2 regions of the Janibacter sp. GXQ6167 genome follow, and region 1 is predicted to be linked to the other one. Evidence: riboswitches for the same ligand, from Rfam matches in the RefSeq annotation. Region 1 holds a riboswitch; the other holds the start of a gene.
The links. A riboswitch is a leader RNA that binds a small molecule or an ion and turns the genes downstream of it on or off. The one in region 1 is predicted to bind S-adenosylmethionine.
Positions count from the first base shown of each region.

Region 2: another riboswitch for S-adenosylmethionine. It lies ahead of AB8K43_RS15050 (hypothetical protein); the one in region 1 lies ahead of AB8K43_RS10795 (aminotransferase class V-fold PLP-dependent enzyme).

Region 1 is NZ_JBGFSK010000006.1:141,914-149,135, reverse strand. Features, by position in the region: gene AB8K43_RS10810 (HIT family protein) at 157-609, opposite strand; gene AB8K43_RS10805 (hypothetical protein) at 593-808, opposite strand; gene AB8K43_RS10800 (nucleotidyltransferase domain-containing protein) at 866-1,894, opposite strand; SAM riboswitch class IV at 2,139-2,256, shown strand; gene AB8K43_RS10795 (aminotransferase class V-fold PLP-dependent enzyme) at 2,301-3,725, shown strand; gene AB8K43_RS10790 (hypothetical protein) at 4,031-4,720, shown strand; gene AB8K43_RS10785 (ribonuclease J) at 4,805-6,493, opposite strand; gene dapA (4-hydroxy-tetrahydrodipicolinate synthase) at 6,490-7,222, opposite strand, start outside.
Region 2 is NZ_JBGFSK010000015.1:7,936-15,157, forward strand. Features, by position in the region: gene drmB (DrmB family protein) at 1-759, shown strand, start outside; gene drmC (DISARM system phospholipase D-like protein DrmC) at 749-1,453, shown strand; gene AB8K43_RS15025 (HEPN domain-containing protein) at 1,513-2,001, opposite strand; gene AB8K43_RS15030 (DUF262 domain-containing protein) at 2,001-3,128, opposite strand; gene AB8K43_RS15035 (hypothetical protein) at 3,413-3,544, shown strand; gene AB8K43_RS15040 (hypothetical protein) at 3,766-4,557, shown strand; gene AB8K43_RS15045 (GPP34 family phosphoprotein) at 4,589-5,260, opposite strand; gene AB8K43_RS15050 (hypothetical protein) at 5,315-5,722, opposite strand; SAM riboswitch class IV at 5,734-5,847, opposite strand; gene AB8K43_RS15055 (hypothetical protein) at 6,007-7,134, shown strand; gene AB8K43_RS15060 (acyl-CoA dehydrogenase family protein) at 7,180-7,222, opposite strand, start outside.

The DNA.
Region 1 (7,222 bases):
TCACCTCAGACACACGTGTCACACGCGCATCACCGGCAACTAGCCTCGCCGCCCCTTCGGCCGCGACGTCGCCTTCCGTGGAGGACTCTCCCCCTTCCGGCGTGGAATTCCCTCCAACGGAGCACCCCCGGGCCCATGGCCTGCACGGGACAGCGGTCAACCGCTCATCAAGCGGATCCTGAGCCGCTTCATAATGTCCGCTCGGGCATCGGCGGACAACTCATGACGGGGACGGGTGTCTTGCCATGGGGCATTGTGGGGAAGGGGCTCGATCTCGGGTCTGCGAGGGATCACGTGGGCGTGCACATGGGGCTCCTGGTTCCCAAGGATGGCCACGTTGACCCGGGCGACACCCTCCTCCGATCGCAGCGCACGCGAGACCACCTGGATGTCGCGCATGAAGCGCGACAATTCGCCCTCGGTCAGCTCTTCAAGATGATCTCTGTGCTCCTTCAGCGAGACGATCGCTCGGCCCGGGAAGCGTCCGTCGTCATAGAGACCGACGACCGAGACACCCAGACTGACAATGGGGCTCCATAGGGTAAACCCACAGGTAAGACATGGAGCCGTGGTGACCTCGTCGGCCCTCGTCTCAACTAGCACTGACATGAAGACGCATCCGGAGGTGGTCGGCCGCCGACAGTGCCAAAGAAAGATCCCAGCGTGGTGCTTCCATCATGCGGTGGACAGCACCACTCGACACGTTGAGGCCGTCAGCCAACTCGTCGATGGACTCAGGATTTTCATCGAGACGCTTGATAACCGCGCTGCGGATCGAGTCCCCTAACTGTCTCGTCGCATCGTTCATACTGTCCATCACCTCTCTTGCGATCGAACATTTGTATCGCATGTGTCTGACAACGCTCTAGAAGACGAGCAACGCACGCGTCCTCCCCTGCAACTCGCCGAAGAAGAAGAGGGACTCGAGGTGCGATTGGAGGTCTTGCGCTTGACGCCTCGCCTGCTCGAACTCTTCGACGGCGGCGCCGTCGGAGCGCCCTCGCCGCACCGCGTCGCGCCACTCAGCGTTCCCGCTGGCCTTGAGGAAGTAGTCCACAACAGCGATGACACCCTCGATTGCTTCCCTTCCCTTGTCGTCGAACCTGCTGTAACCCTGCACCAGTCGCTCCAGTGGCGTCATCGCGAACTGCGCACGAAGGTCATCGGCGGTCGCTTTGTGCCAGCCATCGAGGCCGCAGGTCACGAGCGACATGAGGGTCCCGGCGAAGACCACCTTGCGGCTGATCACAAGCTTGAGATACCGCAGGCCTGAGACTTGCTCGCCATCGCGGGCCTTCGCCTGGTAGTCGACGCTTAGCGTCCTCCAGTATCGAACTACGTCGTTGAGCAGGAAGCGCGGCGCCTTGTCGGGGTCCGACGCAGGCTTGGGTCCAACGTGGAGGTACCTCTCCAGTGCAGCACTCACCACTTCGGCATGCACCTCGGAGTCCATCAGGCTCGTCGACTCCTCAAGCAGGAGCATTCTGCGCGTCAGGGAGTGGTTCGTATCCGCCTGCAGCCCGATCTGATCGATCATCTCGAAGGCACCAACCGCGGTCCCGAACAACCCGGAGGCCCCGGGCTGGCGCACGTCGTGGCCTGCACCTGTCCCCCAGTCACGGCGTATCGCGTCCGCTCGCTTTAACAGATCGATCGTGGCGCGGGGATCTCGAGGCAATTCTCGTGCGAGAACGAGGTAATCGAAGTCACTCTCTGCAGTCATCTCTCCCCGCGCCAGTGACCCGAAAGCCACAACGTCGAGCCCACCTCCTCGGTGGGACCGGAGCGCCTCGCGGGCTGATTCAAGGCGTTGCGCTGAGGTCGCGCGGGACTGGGCAACTGAGGGGAAGCGACCCGACGCGATGAGGCGCTCAAGCTCCGTCTCATCGCCCATAGATCAACGGTACGGGGCCCAGGGCCCCGGCGGAGCCTTTCCACACTCCCCTCTGGCGTGGAATTCCCTCCAGCGGAGCACCCCCGGGTCCGCTGTCGGATCGGGCAGCCTCCGGGTGACGGTGGGAACGCCCGGATTCCCGGGCGCTCCCACTGTCACCCAGTCACCGTGGATCTCATCCGGTGAGATAGTCCGGGCCCGGCGTCGACAAGGGCCCGGTGGGGTGGGCTATGTTTCCGCCCAAGGTCATGAGTGCCAGCATCAAGCCCCGGCTTGCTGGTCGGCAACCCTCCTTCCGCGGTGGGGTGCTCCGGGTGACGACCTGGCCGGCGGGCGCAGTGCTCGCGCGGCAAGCGCGGGCTCGTGAGTGACACCTCGGGTCCCAGATCGGACCAGGAGTAGCGCCATGTCAGTGGCTCACGACACCACCGCCCTTCGCTCGACGGCCGCGCCCAGCCAGGACACTGCGTCGGCTGAAGCCCGCCCCTCGGCGCACTCTGGCGCGCCCCAGGCTCACCTCCAGGTCGCCGCCCCGTCGCTGGTGCCATCGACTCTCGCTGCGGGCCTGACCTGCCGTGCCCTCGATGGCCGAGTCGTCGAACACGCCAATCTCGACCACGCGGCATCGGCACCCGTCCTCGCCGCGGTGAAGCAGGCCGTCGACATCGCGTCCCAGACCTATGCGTCCGTGCACCGCGGCAAGGGCTACGCGTCGCAGATCTCCAGCGGCTCCTACGAGGCGGCCCGCGAAGAGGTCGCCCGCTACGTCGGCGCGCGCGAGGACGACATCGTGATCTTCACGCGCAACACGACCGATTCGATGAACCTGCTGGCCCGCGCGCTTCCGACGGGCACGGTCGTCTTCGTCTATGACTCCGAGCACCACGCGACGCTCCTGCCCTGGCCGCAGGCTCAGACCGCCCGCCTGCCGGTCCCCTACACCGTGCGCGACGCCGAGGTGAGCCTCGAGGACGCGCTCTCCACCATCCCGGCCGAGCACCGGCTGGTCGTCCTAACCGCGGCTTCGAATGTCACCGGCGAACTCTGGCCGCTCGAGCGCCTCACCCGGATCGCCCGGGACCATGGTGCGCGGGTCGTCATCGACGCCGCGCAGTTGGCTCCGCACCGCCCCGTCGACCTCGAGTCGCTGGGCGCCGACTGGGTCGCCTTCTCAGGACACAAGCTCTATGCCCCCTTCGGCGCCGGAGTGCTCGCGGGCCGTCGCGACTGGCTGGACCGCGCGGAGCCCTATCTCGCGGGTGGTGGTGCGACGCAGGAGGTTTCGCCACTGCGGACGAGTTGGCATCGAGGTGCGGCGCGGCACGAAGGGGGAAGCCCCAACGTCCTCGGCGCGGTCGCCCTCGCTGCCGCGTGCGCGACCTTCCGCCGCCATGGTGAGGCGATCGAGGCCCACGAGAGCGCCCTCTTCGCTCGCTTGCGCGAGGGGCTCGCGGGGATTGACGGCGTGCGCACGTACAGCATCTTCGGTGAGGACCACGAGCGAGTGCCCGTGATCACCTTCACGATCGAGGGCCTCGAAGCGGACCTCGTCGCCACGGCCCTGTCCCTCGAGCACGGCATCGGCGTGCGCGATGGCCGCTTCTGCGCGCACCTGCTCGTCGACGAATTGCTGCGGCGGGAAGGGAGCGACGCTCCGGCTGCGGTCCGCGTGAGCCTTGGCCTCGGCAACCGCCTGGAGCACGTCGAGCGACTTATCGCGGCCGTTCGTTCTCTGGCAGCCAACGGCCCGTCGCGCCGCTACACCCGCGACGCCGAGGGCGCCTGGCGCGCCGACGGCCACGAAGTCGTCGCTGCCCCGTCCCCCTGGTAAATGCGGGTAACGCACCGTGGGTCCCAGAAACTCTCCGCGCGCTGCCCTTCGCTCTGGAGACTTCCACCCAGACAACCTACAGCCCGACACTGGATGATGGACGAGATTGTTACTGGGGAGTCGGGGTCGGGTCCGATTGTGTTACCGTGAAGCGTTGGCGGAATAGTAGCGAGCCTACTCTGATGCGCCCCCGTAAGTTGTCTACACTCAAGGACAGAATGGACATGTCTAGAGGACAAGCGCACGTCGCTGCGGCTTCACGTCCCATCTCCCGACGCTCTGTCGCTAAGGGCACCGCATGGTCGTTGCCGATACTCGCCTTCGGTGCAGCGGCACCCACCTTCGCCGCCTCTCTTCGAAAAGACCCTGGCATCAACGGTTGGGTTCGAAACACTCCTCGATGGCAGGGCGGGTGCGGTTACACCTTGGAGGTCGACTCGACCATAAACGGGGTAGGTCCCGATGGCGCTCCTTATGGCCTCTATGTCTATGACATCACCGACGACTCCGTCATCGCAGATCCGAAGATTACCTACTGGATCATCGGCAACCAGACCGCTGCCTGGACCAACCGAAGCGGACACTCCTCGTGCTGGGAGTACGAGGGTCGAGGGGCTTCGGCGAGGAAGGCCGACGGATACATCTACACGCCGTACACTTGGACCTACAACTGCGCGCTGGACCCCGAAGATCGGCAGACTGATGCTTTGGGTGTCGAGCGGCTCTATCTCGGCGGCTTCCACGTCCAAGCCTCCTTTACCCAGGGTTTTAACTGGTGTCGCAACGTGACCTACTGGACGCAGCGGTTCATCACGATTGACCCCGACGGCCCAAACAGTCCGCAACCAGCCGAGGAGCTCACGTTCGAACGACGCAACGGCACTCTCGGCCCATTCCGGAGCGGGGCCCGCGCCCAGCGGATGGATGTGGAAAAGACACCCTCCACCCGTTCCGCAGAGTCCGCGGCACCGAAACTGACGAGCGAACCGTCCTGATTCGCAGATCTCGATGACGCGCCCACCGGTGCGATTAACACCGGTGGGCGCTTTTATCTCTGCTCCACACTCGCTAATCGAACCCTACGCCTCGATGACGACCGGGATGATCATCGGGCGGCGGCGGATCTTGCCGCCCACCCAGCCGCCAATCGCCCGGCGGATGACCTGCTGGAGCGCGTACACATCGGTCGCCCCCTTCGAGGCCGCCTCGTCGAGCGCAGCAACGATCTTCGGCCGCACCTGGTTGAAGATCTCGGCGTCCTCGGCGAAACCGCGCGCAGTGATCTCCGGGCCGGCGACAACCTTGCCGGTCGTGGAGTCGACCACCACGACAACCGAGACGAAACCCTCGTCGCGCAGGATTCGCCGGTCCTTCAGCATCTCCTCGTCGGCCTCGCCGACCGAGGACCCGTCGACATAGACGTATCCGGCAGGGACGGCGCCGACGATCCGAGCCCTTCCGTCGATCAGATCGACGACGACGCCGTCTTCGGCGAGCGGGATGTGATCAGGGTGGACACCGGTCGCGACCGCGAGGTCCCGGTTCGCGACAAGATGACGCCACTCCCCGTGCACCGGCAACACATTGCGCGGCCGCACGATGTTGTAGACGTACAACAACTCACCAGCGGCTGCGTGACCCGACACGTGGACCCGCTCGCTGCCACCGCTGTGGACGACGTGTGCGCCGAGGCGCATCAGACCGTTGATCACCCGCCAGACCGACCCCTCATTCCCGGGGATCGGCGAGGACAGCAACATGATCGTGTCGTCCACGCCGACGTCGATGCGGTGGTCCCGGTTCGCCATCCGGGCCAGCGCCGCCATCGGCTCGCCCTGGCTCCCGGTGCAGATCAGCACCACCTTGTCGTCGGGCAGATCGCTCAGCTTCTTGACGTCCACGAGCACGCCGTCGGGCACGTGCAGGTGACCGAGTTCAGCGGCAATCTTCATATTGCGGACCATCGACCGGCCGACGAAGGCGACCTTGCGGCCCGCCTTCTGCGCAGCGTCGAGCACCTGCTGCACCCGGTGCATGTGCGAGGAGAAGCACGCGACGATGATCCGCCGCTCGGCGTGCCGGAAGACCTTGTCGATCGCCGAGGAAATGTCGCGCTCCGGCGGCACGAACCCAGGCACGGTCGCGTTGGTCGAGTCCGTAAGGAAGAGGTCGACCCCTTCCTCCCCCGCTTTGGCGAAGGCGCGCAGGTCAGTGATCCGGCCGTCGAGCGGGAGCTGATCCATCTTGAAGTCGCCGGTGTGCAACAGGGTCCCGGCCTCGGTCCGCACGAAGACCGCGAGCGCATCGGGGATCGAGTGGTTGACCGCGATGAACTCGCAGTCGAAGGTCCCGAATTCCTCCCGCCCCCCTTCGCGCACCCCGAGGGTGAAGGGGGTGATCTTGTGCTCCTTGAGCTTCGCCTCGACGAGCGCCAAGGTCAGTTGCGAACCGACCAGCGGGATATCCGGCTTGTGCGCGAGCAGATAGGGCACCGCCCCGATGTGGTCCTCGTGCCCGTGGGTCAAGATGATGGCCTGGACGTCATCGAGACGATCCAGCACCGACTCGAAGTCCGGCAGGATCAGGTCGACGCCCGGCTGATGATCGTCGGGGAAGAGGACCCCGCAGTCGATGATGAGCAGTTGCCCGTCGTGCTCGATGACCGTCATATTGCGGCCGATTTCGCCGAGGCCACCGAGCGGGGTGACGCGCAGCGCCCCCTTCTCAAGCGGCGGCGGCGTGGCGAGGTCCGGGTGGGGGTGGCTCACAGCAGACCCGCTTCACGTAGTCCGGCGCGCAGGATGTCGAGGTGCTCCGGCGGACCCTCCACATAGGGCAGCCGCACGCTCGCGTGCTCGATGACCCCCAACTCGACGAGCGCCGCCTTGGCCATGATGGCGCCCTGAGAGGTGGTCATCAACGCATCGACGGCGGGGATCAGTCGGCGGTGAATCTCCCGCGCGGTCGCGACGTCGCCCGCGTCCATCGCCGCAACCATCTCGGCGTACTGGCGGCCCGCGACGTGACCCACGACCGAGACGACGCCGGTCGCCCCTTCGGCAAGCAGCGAGAGGTTTTGCTCGTCGGCGCCTGAGAACCACAGCAGGTCGGTCGCGGCCATCACGTGACTGGAGGCCCATGGCTGCCCCTTGGCGTCCTTGACCGCCGTGATCGTCGGCTCTGCGGCCAGCTCGATCAGCGTCTCCGTGGTGAAGGGGGTCCCCGTGCGCCCCGGGATGTCGTAGAGCATGACCGGCAGGTCGGTCGTGCCCGCGACGGTGCGGCAGTGCTCGATCAGTCCGGCCTGAGTGGGCTTGTTGTAGTACGGCGAGATCAGCAGGAGGGCGTCGGCGCCGGCGTCCTGAGCGCGGCGGGCCATGTCGACGCTGTGAGCGGTGGCGTTAGAGCCGACGCCCGCGGTGACGGCGGCGCGCCCAGCGGCGGTCTGCGCGACGAGCGAGACCATTTCGATGGACTCCTCGGCGGTCAGGGTCGGC
Region 2 (7,222 bases), on a different contig from region 1:
AAGAAGGTGAATGCCGTCCTGGGCTTCACCCGTCTCGACGAGATGGACCGCGTCAACGACCTCGTCAGCCGGCTGGTCAAGCTCACCCGCAACGGCAAGCCGACCTGGGTTCCTGCCACCGAGGACCGAGGTGAAGGAATCTTCCTCCAGCTCGACCTCGGCGAGGTCGCGACGTGGGAGCAGTCGATCCTCTCGACCCCGTTGTGGGATGCCCACCGGTCCGCCCACCGCCGCAACTTCGAGCGCCGGTTCTCCGAGACCGCCAAGAACGTCGACCCCGACCTGCGACTGCCCGCGCCCCGGTACTGGCTACTCCACACTCTGTCGCACTCCCTTATCCGTGAGATGGCGATGTCAAGTGGCTACGGCGCTGCCAGCCTCACCGAACGCATCTACGGCTGGACCAGTACACCCCAGCGCGAGGCCGCCGCCGGACTGCTGATCTGCACCACGGCATCCGACAGCGAAGGCACCTTGGGCGGTTTGGTCGCGCTGTCCGAGCCCGAGCGGCTCCGCGGCCTTGTCGTGTCTGGCCTACGTCGTGCCGCGCGATGCTCTTCCGACCCTGTCTGCGCGATACGGACACCGAGCGACCCCGAGGACTTTCTCCACGGTGCCGCATGCCACGGTTGCTCCTTCGCCTCGGAGACCTCGTGCGAGAAGGCCAACCGCTTCCTCGACCGGCGGTTCCTGCTCAGTCTCCCAACGGCGACGGGCGAGACCGTCCCCGGGTTCTTCGGGAGTCCGGATGCCCTCTGACCCCTTCGCATCACTGGGGGAGTTCCTGACTGCCAGCGAGGCCGAAGCCCTCGCCGTGCAGTTCGCCTCGGGTCAGCACGTCGTCAAGGCTTTGTCTGTCGTCAACGCCGCACGTCGTGGCGAGGCCAAGCAGTTGCTCGCTGATGCCGGACTTAGCCACGAGCAGGGCGATCGTGCGGCAGGGGTGCTGCGTGCCATCAGTGGGGCGAAGTCGCTCAACCGTGATCTCACGCCCGTCTGGACGATGCCGGGCAACGAAGCGAAGATCGGCCACCTGACGGGCCAGTTCCACCGCCTCGTTCAAGCGGCCCGTCAGTCCGTCGTGTGCGCGACGTACAACTTCGAGCAGACCTCCCAGATGTGGAAAGTGCTTAAGGAAGCGTCCGAGCAGCCGGGAGTCATCGTCACTGTCTACGTCGACGGCGACAAGGCAGACTCAGTCGAAGTCAAGGCACAACTGCCGAAGGCGACCGTATATCAGTCTGGGGATCTCCCCAGCGGCAGGCGTGTGGTCAGCCACGCGAAGTTCATCGTGATCGACCACGAGGTGCTGTTGTTGACCAGTGCCAACTTTTCTTTCAGCGCCGAGAATCGCAACGTCGAGTTCGGTCTTCTCGTACGCGACTCCGCCCTCGCCGAGTCAGTCGAGTCGACCATGGCCAGCAAGCACGGATCGCTGTACGAGCTGGCTTGAGCGTGGGCGTGCAACAACCTGCTGCCCGCCCTCTGCTCCAGCTCGTCGGAGGATAGGAGTCATGAAGAAGATGGCGGCGGATCAAGGCAGTTAATTAGCCAACTCATAACAGGATCGACCTGGCTTAGGTACTGACGAACTGTTACAACGGTGATCTCAGAGTCGCCGCCATGCGAAACTTTGTGGCGGTGAGTGACGATGCTGCTCAACGCTTGCAAGTCGTCTGCGTGGCGAGCCTCAAGCTCTGGCCACCACTCCGGATCGAGAGAGTCGAGTAGCTGTTTCAGGCGATCGGGATTGATGACGTTCACGCGGTCAAGTTGCTTGCCAACGTATCGCTGAAGACGCTTGTCGCAGTGATTTCGGGAGTACTCGCGAATGAGTTCCTTCACGCCCTGCTCGACATAGCCACTGACAAGTACCACGACGTAACGCGCGTAGTGAGACAGCAACTCACCATTCTGCGTACTCCCGTCGATGAGCCCGACTGCCGATTCCAGTCGATCACGCCGCCGCTTGACCTCGTTTCGGCCGCGAAAGTGTGCCATCAAACCAAGTCGCGGAATGCGGCGGTCGCCAGCTCAATACGCCGGCTCACACTGGTCTCGTCCGCCGTCGACTTGTCGATCGCTGATACATAATCTTCGTTCTTCAGCAAAGCCTCATATGCCTCCCTGAGTTGTTCCAGGTCGTTGATTGGACCCTTCTCGAGACGCCGCATGACCCCGACGAAGACCGAGTCGAGAATGGCGGCATTGAGTGGGCGTACCGGGCGAAACGCGGTCTTCCCGAGGGCTCCGTCCAATCGTTCCGCGGCTGCGCGAAAGAGGTCGAATAGCCCCTTGTAATCCGACCGATTTCGGTTCGCGTCGAGGTAGTGGTTGAGGAAGGACTTGAGCGGGCGCCTGTAGTCGGACAAGCTTTCGTAGAGCGCCAGGACTCGAAGGATCAGCTCGTGGTCCTTCAAGCGTGCGGAGGGGTCACCATAAAGATTGCGCCAGTGCATATCGGCCGCGGTCCGCCCGATCTCCTGGAGGAAGGCGCCGCTGTATAACGCAACGCGGATCTCCTGTGGTTGAAGAGGGCTACCCCCCGTATTGAGCCGTTCGAATATTGAGTACACAGCATCTTGGTTTCCGGCCGGGTGCTCTTGGCGCAGAACTGTTGCATGAATGATGCTGTCGTCTAGGCGCCGGCGATCCTCATCATCGAGATCTTGGTAGCGCATGCTTTGGAATGGTGCCTGGACATTCCGTAGTCGATAGTCCGCACCGGAGCGGTCGGGATTGTAGAAGGCCTGCAGCGTCTTGAGTCTTTGCTGACCATCCAGCACCAGCAGTTTGTTGTCCCTGTCCCTGACAAGGAAGATCCCCGGGACCGGGAGCCCCAGGAGTAGGGACTCGATGAACTTGTCCATCTGTGGACGGCTCCAGACGAACTTTCGCTGGAAGCCCCGAATGTCCTGGCTTCCCTCGAAGGTCGGATCAAATGTGGGAATAACAATGTCACCCTTTTGAAGGCGGCTCACCAGGCCGTCAACCGGATAGTCGGCACCGTAAGAGGTGATGTCGTAGGAGGTTGAAACGACCTCAAGTTCAGGATCGACGTCCAGGACGTTGTCCCGCTCGGTTTCGGCTGGGAAGTCCGCGTCGGCCTCGAAGTCGTGATCGGTCATGTGCCCATCATCTCACCGTAGGTGTGGCCTACGGCAAGAGAAGGTCGAGCGCGTGAGCTACCGCGGTCGCGGATATCCAGTCGGATGTGATGGCCCCTCGGAGTTCCTAGACCGGGTCGCACCTGGTTGGCAGTGCAGTCCCACCTCAGAGACCAAAGTAGTGGCGCGTGTCTCGAAAGCCCCCTCCCCGCACTCATCACACCCTCAATTGGGATTAAGGCGGAGATCATCCTGCAGTTCGTCTGCGCGCATGACCCCGGTGAGTTCACCGGCGCCTGCGCCTCATGGCGGACGGCAAGATCAACCCGGCGATCCACCACGCCGGCACCGTCGGTCTCGATGGAGTCGAGGCGGCTTTCGACGATCTCGCCACCGCGAACCACCATGCGATGGTCTTGATCGACCCGCGCGCGTGATTGACCCGGCCGAGCGCGAGCTAAGTCGGCGGCATTCCGCCGAACAGCGGCTTTAATTGGAGCGTCAGAGGCACGCTTTGACCGACCAACCCGCGGACTGGGAGCGGTTCGTCACCGAAGACGGGACCCGGCGATCGGCAGTCCTGGGCAAGCAGTGGCGATCCTTATGCGGCCGCCTCGTTCGGCGGGTTGAGGCAGGCAGGGGAGAAGGGGGGCACGAGGTGGGCTCGCGATCGAAGAGGTGGCCGTGGCGACGGAGCTCAGGCCCGGAGAAGAAGCTCTCGCCATACCAGTTCCAACTCCTCCAGCGGCTCCTCCACGCCTATCTCCAGGAGGAGGTCGGGACACTGGATGAGCTGACACGTTCGGAGTTGACCGCTCACACCGCGAGGTTCGCAGACGTCCTCGGTGCCAACGCGCAGAGCTGGCAGGAGATTGTCGAAGGGTTCTACGGCCCAGCGCTCGCGGAGTTGCGAAGCGCGAGAGACCGAGGTCCGGCTTCCGCGAACGACCCCGCTGCCACGCAGCAGCACCGGAACCCGGGCTCGGTTCGTCCCCCTTCTCCCGTCAGCCACCGACCGGCGGTGCAGGGCGAGCTTCGGCAACTGATCGACGTGCTCGGAGCCGAAGACGGCGACGACCGGGTCCAGATCCCGTGGAAGATCTTTGGCGGGCCGACCGAGACCAGCGAGTTCGACGACGAGGGTGAGTTCACCCGCTACTACTCATCGCCGGAGATGGGCGCGGACATGGTGTATGTCAACGGTGTCTTCGACTCCGCGGTCCTCGCGATCCGACCCGACGGGGGTCCGGGCTTTTACCCGCTACCGGACGCGCTCATCAAGGGATTGCCGCTCACGACCGCGACCCGAGCGGAGGTGCGGGAGTTCTTCGGAGAGCCAGAGGCCGAAGGCGCTGATTGGCTGCGGTTCGAAATCGACCCCTGCTTCATCTGGTTCGGTTTCGACGACGACCACATCAATAGCGTGTCGGTCATGATGGACGCGCCATAAGCGACGCGATCACTGAGGCCGGCGGGCACTGCTAATTGGTGGTCGTTACCACCATCGGAATCATGACGGCCGTCATCATCGCGGCGTTCAGGGACTCGACCGCCTTGCTGACGGCTTCACCGCTGGGGTCGGAGGCAGCGACCTGCTCGATGCGGTTGGCCAGGTCGCGCTTGCTCATTCCAGCGGCCTCGTCCTTGAGGACCGTGTGGGCCACGCCCAGGCCCTGCAGGATCGACAGCACGGTCGCGTCCTGCAGGGTCGGCGGCGCGCTTCCCGCGAGCACCGCGGCGAGGCGCCGGCGAAGCTGCTGCTCCGGGCCAGGGTTGAGGACCGGGTACCGCTCGGGGATCAAGCCCCAGGCCGCCTTCTCCAGGACCTTGATCACGCCCTGCGAGGCAAGCCGCTCGACGACCGCGCTCTCCGGGTTGAGCTTCCCGTCGCTGATCAGCGACGAGAGCTTCTTCCCGTCGAACTTCTTGGCGATCCGCTCTAGCCCACGGTCCAGGACCGGATCGCCGGTCGGCGTGCTGTCGACGACGAGCAGCCGCGGATTCTTGTCCGCCGTCACGTCGATCGCGCCAGCACGGATCAAGTCGCTCAGCATCGCCCCGACGAGGCCGTAGCCGCGCTGGGTCGTCATCCCTTCGAGCTTGCCGTCATCCTTCGTGAGTAGCAGGAAGACTTCGTCGGTCGTCGGCATCATCTGTCAGAGACTACGAGGGCGCACGGCTACGGCGCATCGTCTAGGAGACGGCCGTTAGATGACGACCCCCGTGACGCCGAGCTGACTCTGGCCGTCCGACGAGCGGCACGCCCCGATGAGCCTGGTCCCGCGGTTGACGCAGAAGACCTCACCGCCGATCGCGAGGATCCCGTAGTCATACAGCCGAATGTCGCGGCCTCCAGAGCGCTCGACAGCGCGGGCGAGGCGACCCGGGTCGTGATTGCAGAAGTTCATTGGCTTCCCCTCCGGGTCGGTCGTGCGTACACACCGGCCGCGAAGGGCGACGAACGTCAGCGGGATCGGTGCGGTCGCCCGCGCTTTGCGGACCTGGATGAAGTGGGCCTGGTGGCCTGGGTGATAGAGGGAGCAGACGGGCGAGCCGTCGACACCGCCGGCCGCGACTTCGACGACCTGGGCTGGCTGGGGCTGGTGCTCGGACATGGCGAACCTTCCATTCGTGCGTTCCCCGCGGCCTGCCCGCGGGGCAGATCTTCCTCCGGGGGCACCGCCGCACGCGGCGGTTGCCAGGCGACCTGCCGGAGGGCTTGTGGTCGCTCTTCTCGATCTACTGCTCACGCTACCGAAGGCCACCGACAACGGCCCGCGAACGGAAACATCGGTGTGCCCGAACGAAGCACCCGCAAGGCGTGACGTGTCGAAGCCAGGGCCGCATATCCACACGCCCAGGCCCTCCCTTCGGCGTACCGTGGAAGAGGGACAGATCTGTGACCCTGACGCCGGAGACCTGCCCCTACGGGTGCAGTGTTGCGCCCACCGCAGCGAGCGAAGGGGTCGCCATGTCCGAGCGTCGTTTCCCCACCTTCCCCGATCCCAGTGCGAACGCCGCCGTCCGCCGAGGCTTCGGAACCATAGGAGTCGCCGCGGAGAGGGCACTCCCGCCCTGGGTGATCCCGATCCTTCGGCGGCGGCCGCAGATCGCCTTCTTCGGGTACAGCACGTCGGATTACGACGGTGACCATACGAGTCAGGAGGACATCTTCACCTGCTCGCCCGTCACTGGGGTGATCGAGCGTGTCATCGACGATCGGGCGAACCTGACCTACGTCAGCGACCGGAATCCGTCATGGTCCCCGGACCGGACCCGGTTCATCATCCACCGAGGAAGCGAGACCGATCCGACCTCTCGACTCGTGATCGTTTCGGCGACCTCGGGCGCGACCCTGGAAGTACTCGGAGCGGGGCACTCTCCGGTCTGGGCGGATGTGGAGACGATCCTTCACCTCGGAGCGGTGGGTGACCCCGACGACGCCCGATGGGAGATCTTCGCTCTCAACCCGTCCACTCACGCGAGCGTGCAGATCACCGACCTCTCGCCGGGGTTCGAGATCACCGGACACGCCTGGCACCCGAGCGCGGGTTTGGCTCTCGCCCTCGTCGACCCGGCGGCTGGCGATGTGTCGGTGCGCGTTGCGTCCAGTGCCGCCGTCGCGGTCGCACGGGCTGGCGGCGTGCCGATCTCGAGCGCCGCAGTGGCACCGATTGGTCCTCCCGACACGCAACTGTCGAGCCCGGCCTTCTCTCCGGACGGAAGTCGGATCGCGGTCGCGACCTGGCAACCGGGGCAGGGCTCACGGGTCGCCGAAGTGACGACCGCGACGGGTGCGCTCGCACTGGTCCCGGGGCCAAGCGACCCCACCTTGAGTGACGGGGGCCCGGTCTACTCGCCGGACGGTAAGACCTTGGCCTTCGTCCGCGGCTATGAGGATGAGTGGTCGGAGATCTGGCTCTATCCAGTCGGGCCTTCGACGAAGTGGTCGCGTTTCTTCCGTCGCCGCCCATATCAACTCACCGACGACGCACGGGGCCGCTTTAAGGGAGCTCTCGACTGGTAGGTATCGGCGCAGATGCTAGAGCGCCGGGGCCGCCTGCGGCGACCATCAGATCTTCGGCGTGCAGCGCTCCAGGATCGCGGCGGTGTCG